DNA from 2 places in the Streptomyces sp. NBC_00285 genome. Region 2 is predicted to be linked to the other one. Evidence: riboswitches for the same ligand, from Rfam matches in the RefSeq annotation. Region 2 holds a riboswitch; the other holds the start of a gene.
The links. Region 2 has a riboswitch for cyclic di-AMP ahead of OHT57_RS29595 (transglycosylase SLT domain-containing protein). Riboswitches for the same ligand answer to the same signal wherever they lie in the genome.
Positions count from the first base shown of each region.

Region 1 (8,826 bases), 2.6 Mb from region 2:
CTCCTCGGAAGCCTTCACGGAGCTGCCTTCGGTGGCTCCTCAGCTCCGCGCACTGCGCCGCCGCGCCTCCCTCACCCTGGAGGCCGCGGCCGGTGCCGCGGGCTTGTCGCCCGCCCACCTCTCCCGGCTAGAGACCGGGCAGCGCCAGCCTTCGCTGCCGATGCTGCTGGCCCTCGCCCGTATCTACGGTACGACGGTCTCGGAACTGCTCGGCGAGACGGTCGCCGAACGGGACGCCGTCATGCGCTCCGGCGACATGGAACCGACCGCGGCGGGCGGCTGGACCTATTTCCAGGCGGGCGCGCCCGGCCGTGGCATGCAGGCCCTGCGGGTCCATGTGCCGCACGGCTCCCAGGGCGACATCGTGCGGGTGCACCCGGGCGAGGAATGGCTCTACGTCCTCAAGGGGCGGCTCCGGCTGCGCCTCGGCGACAGCACACACCGGCTCGACCCGGGCGACAGTGCCCACTTCGACTCGCTGACCCCGCACCGCATCGCCGCCCACGACCCCGACGGCGTCGAGCTCCTGTTCGTCCACACCCTCTTGCAGAGTCCCACGGCCACGCTGTGCCTGGGCCCGAACCTTGGAGAGACACCATGACCGACATGGAGGAGAAGTTTCCCCGCGCCCTGTGGGTGCGCCTGATCATCTACCTCGCGGCCGGCCACGTCTTCGCGGCCTTCATCTACTTCCTCTTCGCGGTGGGGGCAGGGCAGTAGCCGCTGCTCCGGCTCCCGGACAGAGGCAGGGCGGCAGGGGCGGCCGCACAGCTCAGTCGAGGAGCCGCTCCCGCAGGCGCTCGCGGATCTCCGGGGTGAGGCCGAGGCCCTGCTCCAGGTACGCGTCCACGCTGCCCCACGTCTCCTCGATGGTCTCGAAGGCCGCCGTCAGATACTCGACGCGTGCGTCGAAGAGGGGGCTGAGCAGCTCCATGACCTCGGGGGAGTAGGCGGTGGCGACGTCGTCACCACTGCGGCGCACCTTGTACCGCCGGTGCTTGGCGTTCGACTCCAGATAGTCGGCGACGATCGCCTCGCGCTCGGCGCCCACGGCGAGCAGGGTCACGGCTATGGACAGGCCCGCACGGTCCTTGCCGGCCGCGCAGTGCATCAGGGCGGGCACGCTGTCCTCGGCGAGGGAGCGCAGCACCTGGGAGTGCTCCGCGGTGCGCTCCTTGATGATCCTGCGGTAGGAGCTGATCATCCGGTTCGCGCCCTTGCCGTCGCTGAGGATCTCGCGCAGCTGGTCGAGCTCGCCGTCCCGGACCATCTTCCAGAACTCCACGCCGTCGGCCGGGTCGCTCAGCGGGAGGTTCACATTGCGCACCCCTGCCAGCTCGACGTCCATGCCCTCCAGCTTCTGGTCCGCCTCGTTACGGAAGTCGAAGACCGTGTGCAGGCCGAGAGAGGACAGGAACGCGGCGTCGTCCTCCGTCGCGTGCGCGAGGTGACCGCTGCGGAACAGCACTCCGTACCGCACCCGACGTCCGTCCACCGTCGGCATTCCGCCCACATCACGGAAGTTGCGGACAGCGGCCAGTTCGGGTTCGGTCGACGGGATCTGCTGCGTCACGGGGTTCCTCCCAGCCGGTCACCGCCGACGCTGCTCGTCGACGGGCACGCTCTCGACGATACGACACGTGTTCCTGGGGCAATGAGTTGTCCACAGCCCTGGCAATCAGTCGTCCACAGGCGTTGCAGCCGGGCTCGTGGCCGTTGATGATGTTGGTGCCTGAGCACACCTGATGGCACCTGTTCGAATCTGTGAGGGGCACGATGCTGGAGATCGCCGAGAACGGCCGTACGTGGATTCTGTCCGGGTCGGCCAGTAGTTACGCCCTGCACCTCACTGCCGAGGACGAGCTGCTGCACCTGCACTGGGGCCCGAGGATCGCCCTCGCCGACGCCGAGGCCCTCGCCGCCCGCCCGCTGCCCGAGTACCGGCCCTTCGAGGCCCCGCTCGACGGGCACGAGGAGTACCCGGTCGAAGGCGGCCCCCGCTTCAGCCGTCCCGCCCTGTCCGTGCGCACGGACGAGCGGCGTGGCACCGAGTGGAGCTTCGAGGCTTATGACACCGAGGGCGACGAACTTCGGCTGCGGTTCCGGGACGCCGGGCTGACCGTGACACTGCACTACCGGATGCGCCACGACGTCCTGGAGCGCTGGGTGACCCTGGACAACCAGGGCCCGGCACCGGTCGAGCTGCTGCGCGCCGACTCGGCCACCTGGACCCTGCCCGACCGCGAGGACGGCTGGCGGCTCTCCCAGCTCCACGGCCGCTGGGCTGCCGAGTCCCAGCTCACCCAGGCCCCCCTCACCTACGGCGAGAAGGTGATCGGCAGCCGCCGCGGCCACACCGGGCACCAGCACCTGCCGTGGGTCGCCCTCGACACCGACGCGACCGAGGAGCACGGCGAGGTCTACGGCTGCGCCCTCGGCTGGTCCGGGTCCTGGCGGATCGCCGTGGCCCAACTCCCCGACGCGCGTGTGCAGATCACCGGCGGCGCAGGCTATGACGACTCCGGCCTGCTGTGCCTGGCGGCCGGGGAGTCGTTCACGACGCCCGTCTTCGCCGGCCTCTGGAGCGACGGTGGCTTCGGCGGCGCGAGCCGGGCCTGGCACGCCTGGCAACGGGCGTACGTCATCCCGGACGCGGACCAGGACCGGCCCGTGCTGTTCAACTCCTGGGAGGCCACGACCTTCGACATCTCCGAGGAGCAGCAGGGCACCCTCGCCAGGCGGGCCGCGGCGATCGGCGTCGAACTGTTCGTCGTCGACGACGGCTGGTTCGGCACCCGTACCAGTGACCGGGCCGGGCTCGGCGACTGGGAGCCCAACCCCGACCGCTTCCCGGCCGGCCTGAAGCCACTCGCCGACCGCGTGCGCTCGCTCGGCATGCAGTTCGGCATCTGGGTCGAGCCGGAGATGGTCAACCCGGACAGCGAGCTCTACCGCGCCCATCCGGACTGGGTGCAGTACCAGACGGGACGAAAGCGGACGGAGTTCCGTAATCAGCTCGTACTGAACCTCGCGCGTGAGGACGTCCAGGAATACCTGTGGGAGCAGCTGGACACGCTGCTCTCCTCGGCCCCGATCGACTATGTGAAGTGGGACTTCAACCGCTGCTTCACCGACGCGGGCTGGCCCGGCGACCCGTACCCGCAGCGCCTGTGGGTCGACCATGTGCGCGGCTTCTACGCCCTGTTGGACCGCCTGCGCGAGGCTCACCCCGGCGTTGCCTTCGAGTCCTGCTCGGGTGGCGGCGGCCGGATCGACCTCGGGGTGCTGAGCCGCACCGACCAGGTGTGGACCTCCGACAACACCGACCCGCTCGACCGCCTCGCCATCCAGTACGGATTCAGTCAGGTCCATCCCGCGCGGGTGATGGCCGCCTGGGTCACCGACAGCCCCAACACCCAGCTCAACGGCCGGGTGAGCTCTCTTCGGTTCCGGTTCGTGAGTGCGATGGCCGGGGTTCTCGGCGTCGGCGGGGACCTCGAGGAGTGGACCGAGGAGGAGCTCGCCGAGGCCCGTCAGTGGGTGGACCTCTACAAGGAGATCCGGCCCGTGGTGCAGCGCGGCGACCTCTACCGGCTGCGGCCTCCGCGGGGCGGGCTCAGTGCGGTGCAGTACGTCCTCGGGGACGAGGCCGTCGTCCTCGCCTGGCTCCAGGCGCAGCAGTACGGCGAGCCCGTCCAGGCGTTGCGGCTGCGTGGACTCGACCCGACGGCGTCGTATGAATGCCTCGAAACGGGCGAAGTTCACCGAGGGGCTGTATTGCTGCATCACGGACTTTCCACCGGCTTGCGGGGTGACCTTGATGCGACGGTTATCCGACTCCGTCGCATCTAGGGCCTCTGTCCGAATTGCTGGTTTCCTTCCAACTCCTTCCGGGATATGGGTTCCTGTGAATTCGTGACGTGAGGAGCGTCATATCCGTGACGGTGTGTCGCTGGTCATGTTCACGTAATTCTTGTGGTTTTCAAGGGGATTCGGGTCGGTAATCGGGCATCCGATGCACTCAGGGTGACTGTCAATTCCCGTAGGCGATCAACAGAAACGCATTCACAGGGAACCTCCCACTTGTCCCTTTGCGTCTTGCTCGCTTACGTTCACCACCGATCCGGTCGGACGCCTAATCCTGCCGCCGAACGGATTCCGCCCACACTCACCCGTACACGGCAGGAGCGGGGGACCCACAGGCAGTACCGCCTGTTCCGGTCTCCGGAACAGGCTTGGGGTCAAGTCGCGCCTCGGCGCGGCCGGACATCTCCAGTCCGCACCCGACAGCTCACCTCGCAGGCGCCGGAGAGGAATTCGCCATGCCCGCGAAGGGTAAGCACCGCCGTCCGAAGCCCCAGCGCTTCACCCGCTCGATCGCCGTCGCCGGAACCGGGGGTGCCGCACTCGCCCTCCCGCTCATGGGGGCCACCGGTGCTCACGCCGCCACCTCGCAGTCGGTGTCGGAAAAGGCCGTTCAGTCGCTTCCGGTGACGCAGAAGGTCGCTGAGAAGACCGCCGAAAAGACAGCCACGAAGAAGAAGGCCGCGACCGTGCGCACCTATTCGGTGCGGACCGGTGACTATCTCTCGAAGATCGCCGACGAGCAGAACGTCACCGGCGGCTGGGAGAAGCTCTACGCCGACAATCGCCAGGCCGTCGGCGAGGACCCCTCGCTCATCCACCCCGGTCTGAAGCTCTCGATCGGCAAGAGGGCCACGACGAGCACCGCGAGGACCGAGTCCTCCGCTTCCTCTTCGTCGGCCTCCTCGAAGACCGAGAAGGCCGAGGCGAAGTCGTCGTCGAACTCGACTGCCGCCACCCGGAGCTCCGACACCACCAGCTCCAGCGGCTACACCCTTCCGGTCTCCGGTGCCACCATCGGCACCGGTTACCGCGTGGCGGGCAGCATGTGGTCCAGCGGCTATCACACCGGCGTGGACTTCGTCGTCCCGACCGGCACCGCGCTGAAGGCCGTCGCCGCGGGCACGGTCGTCTCCGCGGGCTGGGGCGGCGCCTACGGCAACCAGGTCGTCATCAAGCTGGACGACGGCTACTACGCGCAGTACGCCCACCTGTCCCAGCTCTCCGTCTCGGCCGGCCAGACCGTGACCGAGGGCCAGCAGATCGGCCTCTCCGGCGCGACCGGCAACGTCACCGGCCCGCACCTGCACTTCGAGATCCGCACCACGCCGGACTACGGCTCGGACGTGGACCCGGTCTCCTACCTCCGCTCGAAGGGCGTCGCCGTCGGCTGACGCCCCTGTGCCACCGAAGGCCGGACCCCGATCCCCGGGTCCGGCCTTCGGTGTTCCCTGCTGAGTGTCCTTGCGCCTTCATGATCACTTCATTGCGGTCTTGTGGCAGACATGCTCGTAGCGTCGACAGGCGGGGGAGGGTGGGGACACAGTGAACTCCATAGTTGTGCAAGCGCTTTCTGCGGCCTTCGGAGGTCACTGTGTCCGGCGTCGACCGACGCACCGTCTTCAAGGGCGCCGCAGCCGCGGCCGCCCTCACCCAGTTCTCCTGGGCCGTGTCCCACGCCGCCACAGCGGCGGACGGCGACGCCACCGAACTCCACTGGCTGGACGGTTCGGCCCCCGACGTCCACGCCGGTGCCACCTGGGGAGTCCCCTGGGCTCGTGGCACCCATCGCCCGGAGCAGCCGTTCCGGCTCGCGACCTCCGGCGGCGACGAGGTCCCGGTCCAGAGCTGGGTCACCGGCTACTGGCCCGACGGCTCGGTGAAGTGGACCGCACACGCGATAGCGCCCGACGCGCCCAAGGCCGACCGTTACGTACTCAGCGCCGGCAGCCCGGCCGCTCCCGTTCACCGGGTCGAGGTCGGCCGGAGGAGCGGCCGCATCGAGGTGTCGACCGGCGTGATCACCGCCGTCTTCGAGGCCAGGGGCTCCGACACCGTCATACGCAGCATCCGGCGCGGTACGACCGAGATCGCCCGGGACGGGCGGCTGGTCGCCCTGCGGCAGGAGTCCGTGCGTGAGGGCGCGGACCTCGACGGTTTCGCCGGCCGGATCGAGAAGATCGCGGTCGAGCAGGAGGGATCCGTCCGTGCCGTGATCCGGGTCGAGGGCCGGCACCGGCACGGCGGCAGGGCCTGGCTGCCCTTCGTGCTGCGGTTCGCGTTCTCCGCCGGTGCGGAATCCTTCCGTCTGGTGCACACCTTCGTCTGGGACGGCGAACAGCAGCCCGGTTCCGACCGGGGGGACTTCCTGCGCGGGCTCGGTGTCCGCTTCACCGTGCCGCTGAGCGACCAGCCGTACGACCGCCATGTGCGGTTCGCGGACTCGGGCGGCGGCCTGTTCAGCGAGGCCGTCCAGGGCGTCACCGGGCTGCGCCGCGACCCGGGAGCCGCAGTGCGGGCCGCGCAGATCGCGGGCGAGAGGCTTCCGGACACCGTCACCTGGGACACCCGGGTGTCGAGCCGGCTGGCGTACATCCCGCGGTGGGGCGACTACACCCTGACCCAGCCGACCGCCGACGGCTACCTCGTGCGCAAGCGGACCAAGGCCGGGTACGGCTGGATCACGGCCGCGGCCGGACAGCGCGCCACCGGCTTCGGATACGTCGGCGGCGCGAGCGGCGGACTCTCCTTCGGTCTCAGGGACTTCTGGCAGCGCCACCCCACCCAGCTGGACGTCCGCGGCGCGGCCTCCGACGCCGCCGAGGTCACCCTCTGGCTCTACTCGCCCGAGGCCCAGCCCCTCGACCTGCGCTTCTACCACGACGGCCTCGGTCAGGACACCTACGAGGAGCAGTCCGACGGCGGTCTGGAGATCACGTACGAGGACTACGAGCCCGGCTTCGGCACCCCGTACGGCATCGCCCGGACCAGTGAACTGACCTTCTGGGCACTGGAGAAGACTCCGTCCGCCGCCGCTCTGGCGGCTCAGGCGAAGGCGGTGGCCGCTCCTCCACTGCTGGTGGCCTCGCCCCAACGGCTGCGCTCCGCGGGCGTGTTCGGCGACTGGGCGCCCGTGGACCGCTCCTCGAAGGCCCGCGCGGCGATCGAGGACCACCTCGACGACCTGTTCGCCTACTACCGCGACCAGCGCGAGGAGCGCCGCTGGTACGGCTTCCTCGACTACGGCGACGTCCAGCACACCTACGACAACGACCGGCACGTCTGGCGCTACGACATCGGCGGATTCGCCTGGGACAACTCCGAGTTGGGCACCGACCTCTGGCTCTGGTACCACTTCCTGCGCACCGGCTCCGCCGAGGCGTTCCGGTTCGTGGAGGCGATGACCCGGCACACCGGTGAGGTCGACGTCTACCACCTCGGCAAGTGGGCGGGCCTCGGCACCCGCCACGGCGTGCAGCACTGGGCGGACAGCGCCAAACAGGTCCGTATCTCCACGGCCGCCAACCGTCGCTTCCACTACTTCCTCACCGGCGACGAACGCACCGGCGACCTGCTGAGCGAACTCGTCGACGTGGAGCTGACGTTCCTGGAGGTCGACCCGCAACGCAAGGTCCGCACCGACGGTTACGAGCCCGGCGACCGGCACGCCCTGTCGGTGGGCTTCGGCACCGACTGGGGTGGGGTGTCGGCGGCCTGGCTCACCGAATGGGAGCGGGGCGGCCCGCGCGCGGCCGAGGCGAAGGCGAAACTCGTCAACTCCCTGCGGACGATCGCCGCGCAGCCCAACGGCTTCTTCACGGGAACGGGTCTCCTCGACGCCGACACCGGCAAGTTCGCCGTGACGACCGACACGGCCGTCAACGTCTCCCATCTCAGCGCTGTCTTCGGACTCGTCGAGACCAACAGCGAGATCGTGTCGCTGCTGGGCGACGAGGAGCCGGAGTTTCGCACGGCCTGGCTGAACTACGCGCAGTACTACAACGCCTCCGACGCCCAGAAGAAGCAACTCACCGGCTCCACCTGGAAGTCGGCACTGCCCGCCGCGCACTCGCGCATCACCGCCTACGCCGCTCAGCGCAAGAACGATCCGGCTCTCGCCACACGCGCGTGGAACGAGTTCCTGACCGGCAACGACACCTACTTCCCGTCCAACGACTGGAACCCCGTCACGATCAAGACCCCGGCGGTCCTGCGGACCACGAAGGAGATCCCCTGGATCTCCACCAACTCCTCCGCCCAATGGGCCCTCGCCGCGATCCAGAACCTGGCTCTGATCGGAGACCGGATCCCGTCATGAGACGCACGCTCCTGACAGCGGCGACCCTGGCGGGCCTGCTCGTCGGCGCGGTGCCGCCCGCCGTCGCCTCCGGCGGCTCGGACGTCGTGCGCCCCGATGATCGCCGTATCGCCTATGAGGGCCGCTGGGGCCGGACCGCTGCGGCGGCCGTCACCGTCAACTCCGGTTCCCGGCTGCGCTTCCGCTTCACCGGCCCGGCCGTCCACGCGCTCTTCGACGTCTCGTCCATCACCGTGCCCGCGCAGATCTACGTGTCGGTCGACGGCGGCCCCAAGGAGGCGTACGCCGTCGACCGACCCGACCTGGAGATCAGGGCGGTCGGCCGTGGGCGCCACTCCGTCGAGATCTCCGTCAAGGATGTCTTCTCGCGGGCGAACCGGTGGGTCCCGCCACTGGAGACCGGGGTGGTGCTGACCGGGATCAGGGGACATCTGCTTTCTCAACATCCTGTGAAGAAGCTTCAGTTGGCGTTCTACGGTGACTCGATCACCCAGGGCGTCATGGCCCTGTGCGACGTGAACACCTCCGACTGCGCGGACGGTACGGCCGCCTACCCCACTCTGATCGCCGACGCCCTGCACGCCTCGCTCACCCAGGTCGGGTTCGGGCGGCAGGGTGTGATCCGGACCGGCAACGGGGGAGTG
Region 1 is NZ_CP108055.1:8,969,848-8,978,673, forward strand. Features, by position in the region: gene OHT57_RS41110 (helix-turn-helix domain-containing protein) at 1-601, shown strand, start outside; gene OHT57_RS41115 (DUF6126 family protein) at 598-720, shown strand; gene OHT57_RS41120 (tyrosine-protein phosphatase) at 773-1,573, opposite strand; gene OHT57_RS41125 (alpha-galactosidase) at 1,777-3,852, shown strand; cyclic di-AMP (ydaO/yuaA leader) riboswitch at 4,150-4,318, shown strand; gene OHT57_RS41130 (LysM peptidoglycan-binding domain-containing M23 family metallopeptidase) at 4,323-5,258, shown strand; gene OHT57_RS41135 (exo-rhamnogalacturonan lyase family protein) at 5,459-8,182, shown strand; gene OHT57_RS41140 (GDSL-type esterase/lipase family protein) at 8,179-8,826, shown strand, end outside.
Region 1: it holds a riboswitch for cyclic di-AMP, as region 2 does, so the genes downstream of both, OHT57_RS41130 (LysM peptidoglycan-binding domain-containing M23 family metallopeptidase) here and OHT57_RS29595 (transglycosylase SLT domain-containing protein) in region 2, are expected to answer to the same signal.

Region 2 (8,826 bases):
CCTGGGGTATGACACGACACGGCCGCACCCCCTACGACCCGTAGGGGATGCGGCTCCGGGAGACCGTCAGCTGCACAAGAAAAGGCAGTCGGCACGGGACGGTGACGGCCCTGGACGGCGCAGGAGCCGACGGTCGTGCCGCGTTGCCGGAGCCGACCGGGGCCCACGGATCCCGCTCGTGACCTGCGTCACGCGGGAGGGCGCGGTTCAGCCCGCGCGGTGGACCACCGCGTCGCACAGCTCCATCAGTGCCGCCCTCGCGTCGCACTCCCGCAGCGGGGCCAGCGCCGCGCGCGCGTCCTTCGCGTAGCGCACGGTGTCGCGGCGGGCCTGTTCCAGCGCCGGATGCTCCCGCAGCGCGGCCAGTGCCTCGGCGTGCCGGGCGTCGTCCGTGAGGTCGGAGTCGAGCAGCTCGCACAGGGCGATGTCCTCGGCCAGGCCGAGCCGGGCGGCCCGCTCGCGCAGCCGCAGCACCGGCATCGTGGGGATGCCCTCACGCAGGTCGGTGCCGGGGGTCTTGCCGGACTCATGAGAGTCGGAGGCGATGTCCAGGACGTCGTCCGCGAGCTGGAAGGCGACGCCCAGGCGCTCGCCGTACTGGGTCAGGACGTCCACGACCGTCTCGTCGGCGCCGGACATCATCGCCCCGAAACGGCACGACACCGCCACCAGAGAGCCGGTCTTGCCGCCGAGCACGTCGAGGTAGTGCTCGACCGGGTCCCGGCCGTCCATCGGACCGGCCGTCTCCAGGATCTGCCCGGTGACCAGGCGCTCGAACGCCTCCGCCTGTACCCGGACGGCCTCGGGACCGAGGTCGGCCAGGATGTGCGAGGCGCGGGCGAACAGGAAGTCGCCGGTGAGTACGGCCACCGAGTTGCCCCAGCGGGTGTTGGCGCTGTCGACACCGCGGCGTACTGCGGCCTCGTCCATGACGTCGTCGTGGTACAGCGTCGCGAGGTGGGTCAGCTCCACCACGACGGCCGACGGCACGACGCCCGGCGCATAGGGATCCCCGAACTGGGCGGCGAGCATCACGAGGAGTGGACGGAAGCGCTTTCCGCCCGCGCGCACAAGGTGTTGGGCGGCCTCCGTGATGAAGGGGACCTCGCTTTTGGTGGCCTCGAGCAGTCCCTCCTCGACAGCCGTCATTCCGGCCTGGACATCGGCTTCCAGAGCCTGGTCCCGCACGCTCAGCCCGAACGGCCCGACGACGGTCACGAGGGGTCTCCTGTCTGCTGGTGTCTACTGGCGGTTACACGGAATGTCGATAGGTCGCTGCCCTCACTCAAGTCAGCGTATCCGGTCACCTTTGGATCACCGATAGCGCCCGCCCTGTCCATGCCGGGCGGTATCGGATCACGGCCGGTATGTTTTTGATCATGCGAAAAGAATAGATATCTATCGACTTGTAGGGAATTAGCCGTCGGTGCCCTGATTCGTCGACCCCCTCCGGCCCCCGGCCTCAGCAACGCTGCTCGTTCAACACGTGCCCTGCGCGACTCCACCCACGCGTGAGCGCGCGAGCTTCCTGCGAGGCCGACCCGGCCCACTCGGTGACCGGACAGCGGCGGTCCGCCGAGCTCGACGGAGACGGATCCCACGAGCGGTCGGTTGACTACGAGTTGGGCATACATGACCGTTTCACCCCTCTTGCGTACCGGCGTGACTTGGCTCACTCGATCCGGCGGTCCGTCAGATATCCGGAATGCATGGATCCACCTTTTCCCGCGCGCCAGTTGAGGCTTGCTGCCGCAAAGGATCAAGTGCCTCAAATACCCCAGACCAAGGTCAATAGGCACGGCATGTGAATTCGCCACTTGTTCCGGACATGTGCTCTCGCATACGTTCCCGGCCTGTCGGGCGGACGCCGAATCCTGCCACCGCCCGTACACCCACCGAGAACCGCGGCAGGAGCGGGGGACCCAGGTAAGTCGCCGGATCGGGATGTCTTCGGACATACCGGTACGGCTAGGGGTTAAGTCATGCCTTTTGCGGGCGTGACCGGGCAACTCCCCGCCCGAACCCGACAGCTCACCTCGCAGGCGAAGGAGAGGACTTCACCATGCCTGCTGCCGCTCAGCACCGCGCCCCCCGTAAGAGCCGTCTCGTCCGCAAGCTCGCCGTACTCGGCACCGGAGCCGCCGTACTGGCGCTCCCCCTCGTCGGCGCGACCAGCGCGTCCGCGGCCACCCCGACCGTGCAGACCGCGACCACGCTCGGGTACGCCAACACCCTCGACGGCTGGATCCGGGCCTCCCTGGCCGTCATGGCGGAGCACGGGATCCCCGGCTCCTACGACGGCATCTACCGCAACGTCATCCGCGAGTCCTCCGGCAACCCCTGGGCCATCAACAACTGGGACTCCAACGCGGCGGCCGGCACCCCGTCCAAGGGCCTGCTCCAGGTGATCGACCCGACGTTCAACGCCTACCACGTGTCCAACACGCTGTGGGACCCGTACGACCCGGTCGCGAACATCACCGCGGCCTGCAACTACGCGGCCCAGCGGTACGGATCCATCGACAACGTGTGGGGCGCGTACTAGGAACTACGCCTCACTGAACAGTCTTTCGAGGACGACGGCGATGCCGTCGTCCTCGTTCGACATGGTCACCTCGTCGGCCACGGCCTTGAGTTCGGGGTGGGCGTTGGCCATCGCGACCCCGTGGGCCGCCCAGTCGAACATGGGGATGTCGTTGGGCATGTCCCCGAAGGCGATCGTCACCTCGGGCCCCAGGCCCAGGTGTTCGGCGGCCAGCGCGAGGCCGGTCGCCTTGGTGATGCCGCATGGCTGGAGTTCGACGGTCCCGGGCCCCGACATGGTGACGGTGGCCAGCGAGCCCACCACCGAGCGCGCCGTCAGCGCCAACTCGTCGTCGGACAGGTAGGGGTGTCGCAGCAGCACCTTGCTGATCGGCTCGCACCAAAGGTCGTCGCGCCGCTCCACCCGCACGGCGGGCAGCGTCGGATGGGGCATCAGATATCCCGGCTCGATGAGCGTCAGCCCGTCCACGCCGTCCTGGTCCACGGCCGCGTACACCTGCCCGACCTCGGCCTCGATCTTCCCGAGGGCGGTCTCGGCCAGCTCCCGGTCCAGGGTCACCGACCACAGCAGACGGTCCGCGCCGGCGTCGTACACCTGCGCGCCCTGCCCGCACACCGCGAGCCCCGTACTGCCCAGGTCGTCGAGGAGCGGCCGCACTCTGGGCGCCGGCCGTCCCGTCACGACGAGATGCCTGGCCCCGCCCGCCGCCACCCGCGCGAGCGCGGCCAACGACCGGTCCGAGAGGGTGTCGTCGGCGCGGAGCAGCGTGCCGTCCAGGTCGGTGGCGACGAGTGAATATGCGGTGGAGGCGGCCATGATCAGAGAATACGGATGGTTGGCCCCTGCGACTCGACGCGAACCGGACGGCTGCTGCTTTCACATACGTTGACGGCAGTTCCGGTTCCGGGGGCACGGCACGGCCCATGGAGCGCCACCGCCCCATGCAGCGCTACGCCGAGTCCCGGACGACCAGTTCCGTCGGGAGGATCACGCCGGCCGTGTCCTCGCCGGCGATCTGGGCGAGGAGCATGCGGACCATCTCGGCGCTGATGCGGTCGAAGGGCTGGCGCATGGTGGTGAGGGCGGGGGCGGCGGCGGTGGCCGCCGGGGAGTCGTCGAAGCCGCCGACAGCGATGTCACCGGGGACCGAGCGCCCGGACTGCTGCAGCACACCCACGACACCGAGGGCCATGAGGTCGGAGGCGACGAACACGGCGTCCATGTCGGGGGCTTGGGCCAGCAGCCGCCGGGCCGCCCGCTCACCGCCGCTGCGCCGGAAGTCGCCCTCCACCACGAGCGCCGGGTCGTAGGGCAGGCCCGCCTCGGCGAGCACGTCCCGGTAGCCGGCCAGCCGGTCGGGACCGCCCGGCATGTCCAGGGGCCCGGTGACCATGCCGACGCGGCGCCGGCCGCCCTCGATCAGATGGCGGACCATCTCCTGCGCGCCGTCGCGGTCGGCGGCGGCCACGTAGCTCACCTTGGAGCCGAGCCCTATCGGCTTGCCGCAGACCACCAACGGGATCCCGGCCTCGTGCAGTTCGGCGGCGACCGGGTCCCCGCTGTGGTTGGAGAGCAGCAGGACGCCGTCGACGTGGCCCGACGTGATGTACCGGGTCAGCCGGCGCCGGTCGTCGTCGCTCTCGGCCAGCATCAGCAGCAGCGGGATGTCGAACTGGGCGAGCCGTTCGGTGCAACCGCGCAGCAGGACGTTGAAGTTGGGGTCCTCGAAGAACTTCTCCTGCGGTTCCGTCAGCAGGAACGCCACCGAGTCCGACCGGCCCGTACTCAGGCTGCGCGCATGCCGGTTGACCACGTACCCGGTCTTCCTGATGGCGGCCTCCACGGCCCGCCGGGCGGTCGGCGAGACGTAGTGGCCGCCGTTCAGGAAGCGGGAGACGGTGCCCCGCGACACGCCTGCCTCCCTGGCCACGTCGTGGATGGTGGGAGGCCTGCGGCGGCCGTTCGCACTGGTGGTCATGTTCCTCGTCAGTTGGAGAAGGGTCGTTCAGGCCTTGACCGAGCCGCTCAGCAGGTCCAGGGACCAGAACCGCTGGATCACCAGAAAGAGCCCGATCAACGGCAGGATCGCCAGCAGACACCCGGTGATGACCAGGGTGTACAGGGCGGGCTGCGAGGCGCCCTGGGCGAGCAGCGTGTAGAGGCCGAGGGTGATCGGGAACTTCTCGTCGTCGGCCAACATCACGTACGGCAGCAGGAAGTTGTTCCAGATGCCGACGAACTGGAAGAGGAACACCGTGATCAGGCCCGGCATCATCATCGGTACGGCGATCCGCGAGAAGATCCTCCACTCGCTCGCGCCGTCCATGCGGGCCGCCTCCATCAGCTCGGTGGGTACCGAGGCGGCCGCGTAGATGCGGACCAGGTAGACGCCGTACGGCGAGAGGATCGACGGCAGCAGCATCGACCAGTACGAGTCGGCCATGCCCAGCTTCGACAGCAGTAGGTACTGCGGTACGGCGAGCACGATGGACGGCACCAGGACGCCGGCCAGGATCATCTTGAAGACGGCCTCACGGCCGCGGAAGGCGAACCGGCCGAGCGCGTAGCCGCCGGCTGCGGAGACCGCGGCGGACAGCAGGGCGCCGAAACCGGCGTAGAAGGCGGAGTTGGCCATCCAGCGCCAGAAGATGCCGTCCCGGTAGTCGGTCAGGTCCCTGATGTTGTCGAGGAAGCCGGAGCCGGGCGCGAAGGTGAAGGTGGAGAAGAGCTCCGACCGGTCCTTGGTCGCCGCGATGACCACCCAGGCGATGGGGATCAGGCAGTACAGGGCGCCGAGGAGCAGCACGATCGTCGGCACCCAGGCCGTACGCCGCGCCTTGGCGGTCCTGCCGGTGGTGTCGGCGGTGAGGGTGAGGGGGGTCATGCCCGGTCCTCCCGGGTGTAGCGGTCGGAGATGCGCAGCAGGGTGAAGGAGAGGACGAACGTGGCCAGGGCCAGGACGACCGCGGTGGCGGAGGCGCCGTAGATGTCGGACTGCAGGAAGGCCTTGTCGTAGATGGCCATCAGGGGGCTCCACGAGCTGGGCAGGCCGTTGGTGAGCGGCTTGAGGGCCATCGGCTCGGTGAAGACCTGGAGGGTGGCGATCACCGAGAAGAAGAAGGTGAGCACGAGGGAGGGCATCACGATCGGGATCTTGATCCTGAGGGCGATGTGCAGGTCGCTCGCGCCGTCGATCCTGGCCGCCTCGTAGATGTCCGGCGGGATCGCCCTGAGCGCGGTGTAGATGACGATCATGTTGAAGCCGGTGCCGCCCCAGACCGCGATGTTCGCGAAGGAGAGGTAGAGGTTGCCGCCGTCGAACAGGTCGGGCTGCGGGAGGCCGAACTTGTCGAGCAGGTAGTAGAAGGGGCTGACGTCCGGCAGGTAGAGGAAGCCCCACATGAGGGCGGCGATGATGCCGGGGACCGCGTACGGCAGGAAGATCATCAGCCGCGCGAAGGGCGCGCTGCGCGCCTTCGGGGTGTCCAGCATCAGCGCGAACAGCAGTGCGAGGCCCAGCATGGTCGGGATGACGATGAGGCCGTAGCCGGAGGCGCGCAGCACGCTGTCGCCGAACTCGGAGTCCTTCAGGACGTCGGTGTAGTTGCCGATGCCGTTCCAGACCTGTGAGCGGGCGCCCTTGCCGAGGCCGATGCCCTTGACCTGGACCCTGTGCAGGCTCAGCCAGATCGCGTACCCGATGGGCACCACGGTGAAGGCGGCGAAGAGGGTCAGGGTGGGCGCCAGGAACCAGTACGGTGCGCTGCGGCCACGACCACGGCGGCGGGGGCGGCTGGGGCGGACGGACTGGGCGGTGCCGGTGCCGTCCGCCAAGGGCCCGACCTCGGTGAGGTCGGAGCCCTTGAGCGGAGCGCTGGTCATGCCTCGGTCACCTCGAAGCCCTGCTTCTTCATGTCGGCGAAGGCCTTCGACTGCACGGTGGCGAGGGCGGAGTCGAACTGGGACTCCTTCTTCGCCTTGCTGGCCTTGCCGAACGCGTCCTGGAAGGTGGTGTACGCCGTGTTGACGTTGGGGCCCCAGGCCGCGGTGGCCGTGGTCGCGGCGATCTGGCCGGCCGTCGTGTAGAAGTCCGCCTGGTTGGAGAAGAACTCCGGCGTGGTCAGGACGTTCCCGGACTGGCCCTTCGTCGCGGCCGGGTAGATCGCGACCTCCTTGACCAGGGCGGCCAGCGCCTCCGGGTCGGTGTTCAGCCAGGTGGCGAACTTGGCGGCGGCCTCGGCGTGCTTGGAGTCGGTGGAGACTCCGGTGGAGGAACCGCCCCAGCTGCCGGTGACGTTCTCGCCGGACTTCCACTGCGGCAGCGGGGCCATGCGCCACTTGCCCTTGGTGTCGGGGGCGGAGGAGACCAGCACACCGGGCGCCCAGACGGCGGAGACCCAGGCCAGGTGGGTGCCCTTGTTGAGGGCGTTGTTCCAGGCCGGGGTGTACATCGGCTGGTTGTCGATGACGCCCTCCTGCACCAGGCCGCCCCAGAACTCGGCGACCTGCTTGGTGGCCGCGTCGTCGATGCCGACGGTCCACTTGCCGGCCGAGTCGACGGTCCACCACTTGCCGCCGGCCTGCTGGGCGAGGCCCGCGAACAGACCGGGGTCGTTGGAGGAGAACGTGGTCAAGTAGGCGTCCGGGACGGCCTTCTTGGCGGCACGGGCGGTCTCGGCGAACTCCGTCCAGGTCTTCGGGACGCTGAGTCCGTGCTTCTTGAAGAGGTCCTCGCGGTAGTAGAACATCAGCGGCCCGGCGTCCTGCGGGATCGCGTAGAGCGCGTCCGTGCCGAGGGTGACCATGCCCCACAGGCCCTCGGCGAACTCCGACTTGGTGTCGCCCGCGTACTTGGTGATGTCGGCCAGGACATCGTTGGAGACCAGGGTCGGCAGGGACTGGTACTCGACCTGGATGAGGTCGGGGGCGTTGCCGGCCTTCTTCGCGGTGATCAGCTTGGAGACGATCTCGCCGCCGCTGGCCTGCTTGGACACGGTCACCGTGATGTCCGGGTTCTTCTTGTTCCAGATCGCGGCGACCTTCTCCATGTTCGGCGCCCACGACCAGTAGGTCAGCTTGACCGGCCCGCTGCTCGCGCCCGAGTCCTTGTCGTCGGAACCGCCGCAGGCGGCGAGGGTGCCCGTGAGACCGAGGGCCGTGGCCCCGGCAAGAATGCTGCGCCTGCTGATCTGGCGGCGGTTGAGCGACATCTTCATCTCCCCTGACTTTGAACCAGCCCACCCCGGATATCCCGCTGTCCCGCACGTCCCGCGTACGCGGCAACCGCCGTGGGGGGAGGTTCTGCGGACGTGACCGAGAGGCTGTGCGCGAGGGCCGCGCGGCTCTGTGATCGTGCACAGTAGAGAATTGTTTCAGCCCCTTGTCAATGGCGAGAGCGTGGGGTTATCTACTTGTTGCCCGCCGATGACAGGGGTGAGGGGCACTGTGCACGATCACAGAAAATGAGGGTTTTCTTGGTCGTCAGGCGTTACGCCGGCTCCCCTCACCCCGCTCTCCGGCCCTCCCTCGGGCCTCCTCCGGGCCTGCCCCCCGGCCGCAGCCCGGCCGCCGAAGTCACCGCAGAGCCGGTATCCCCGTGACCGTCCGCGAAAGGACCCTTTGAGATGCGCAGACGCAGTGTTCTCACCGCTGCCGGAGCCGCCGCGCTGGCCGTTCCCGTACTGGGGGCGGCGCCGGCCGCTGCTTCGGCGGGTGCCTCTTCGGCGGGCGGCCGGAGCCGGCTGGAGATCCGTGGCGTGGACATCTCCTCGCTGCCGAAGAACGAGGACCACGGCGCCGTGTACCGCACCGCCGACGGCCGGCGTGCCGACCCGATCCGCCTGATCGCGCAGGCCGGCGTCACCCACGCCCGCCTCAAGGTGTGGGTGAACCCGGCCGACGGCTACAACAACAAGGCGCACGTCCTGCCGCTCGCCCGGCGCCTGAAGCGGGCCGGGGTCGGCATCTGGATCGACTTCCACTACTCCGACAGCTGGGCCGACCCCGCCCACCAGACCAAGCCGGCCGCCTGGGCGGAGCTGGACGTGGCGGGCCTGACGCGCGCGGTGTACGACCACACGGCCGACGTCCTCGGAGCACTGAAGCGGCAGGGCACCCCGGCTCAACTCGTGCAGATCGGCAATGAGTTGAACGGCGGGCTGATCTGGCCCGAGGGCAACTGGGAGCACTTCGACACCATGACCGCCTTCCTCAAGGCCGGTCTGAGCGCGGCACGTGACACCACCCCGCGCGTCCGCACGATCCTGCACCTGGCGAACGGC
Region 2 is NZ_CP108055.1:6,373,638-6,382,463, reverse strand. Features, by position in the region: gene OHT57_RS29600 (polyprenyl synthetase family protein) at 208-1,218, opposite strand; cyclic di-AMP (ydaO/yuaA leader) riboswitch at 1,884-2,060, shown strand; gene OHT57_RS29595 (transglycosylase SLT domain-containing protein) at 2,063-2,545, shown strand; gene OHT57_RS29590 (HAD family hydrolase) at 2,549-3,361, opposite strand; gene OHT57_RS29585 (LacI family DNA-binding transcriptional regulator) at 3,495-4,523, opposite strand; gene OHT57_RS29580 (carbohydrate ABC transporter permease) at 4,551-5,429, opposite strand; gene OHT57_RS29575 (carbohydrate ABC transporter permease) at 5,426-6,427, opposite strand; gene OHT57_RS29570 (ABC transporter substrate-binding protein) at 6,424-7,761, opposite strand; gene OHT57_RS29565 (glycoside hydrolase family 53 protein) at 8,170-8,826, shown strand, end outside.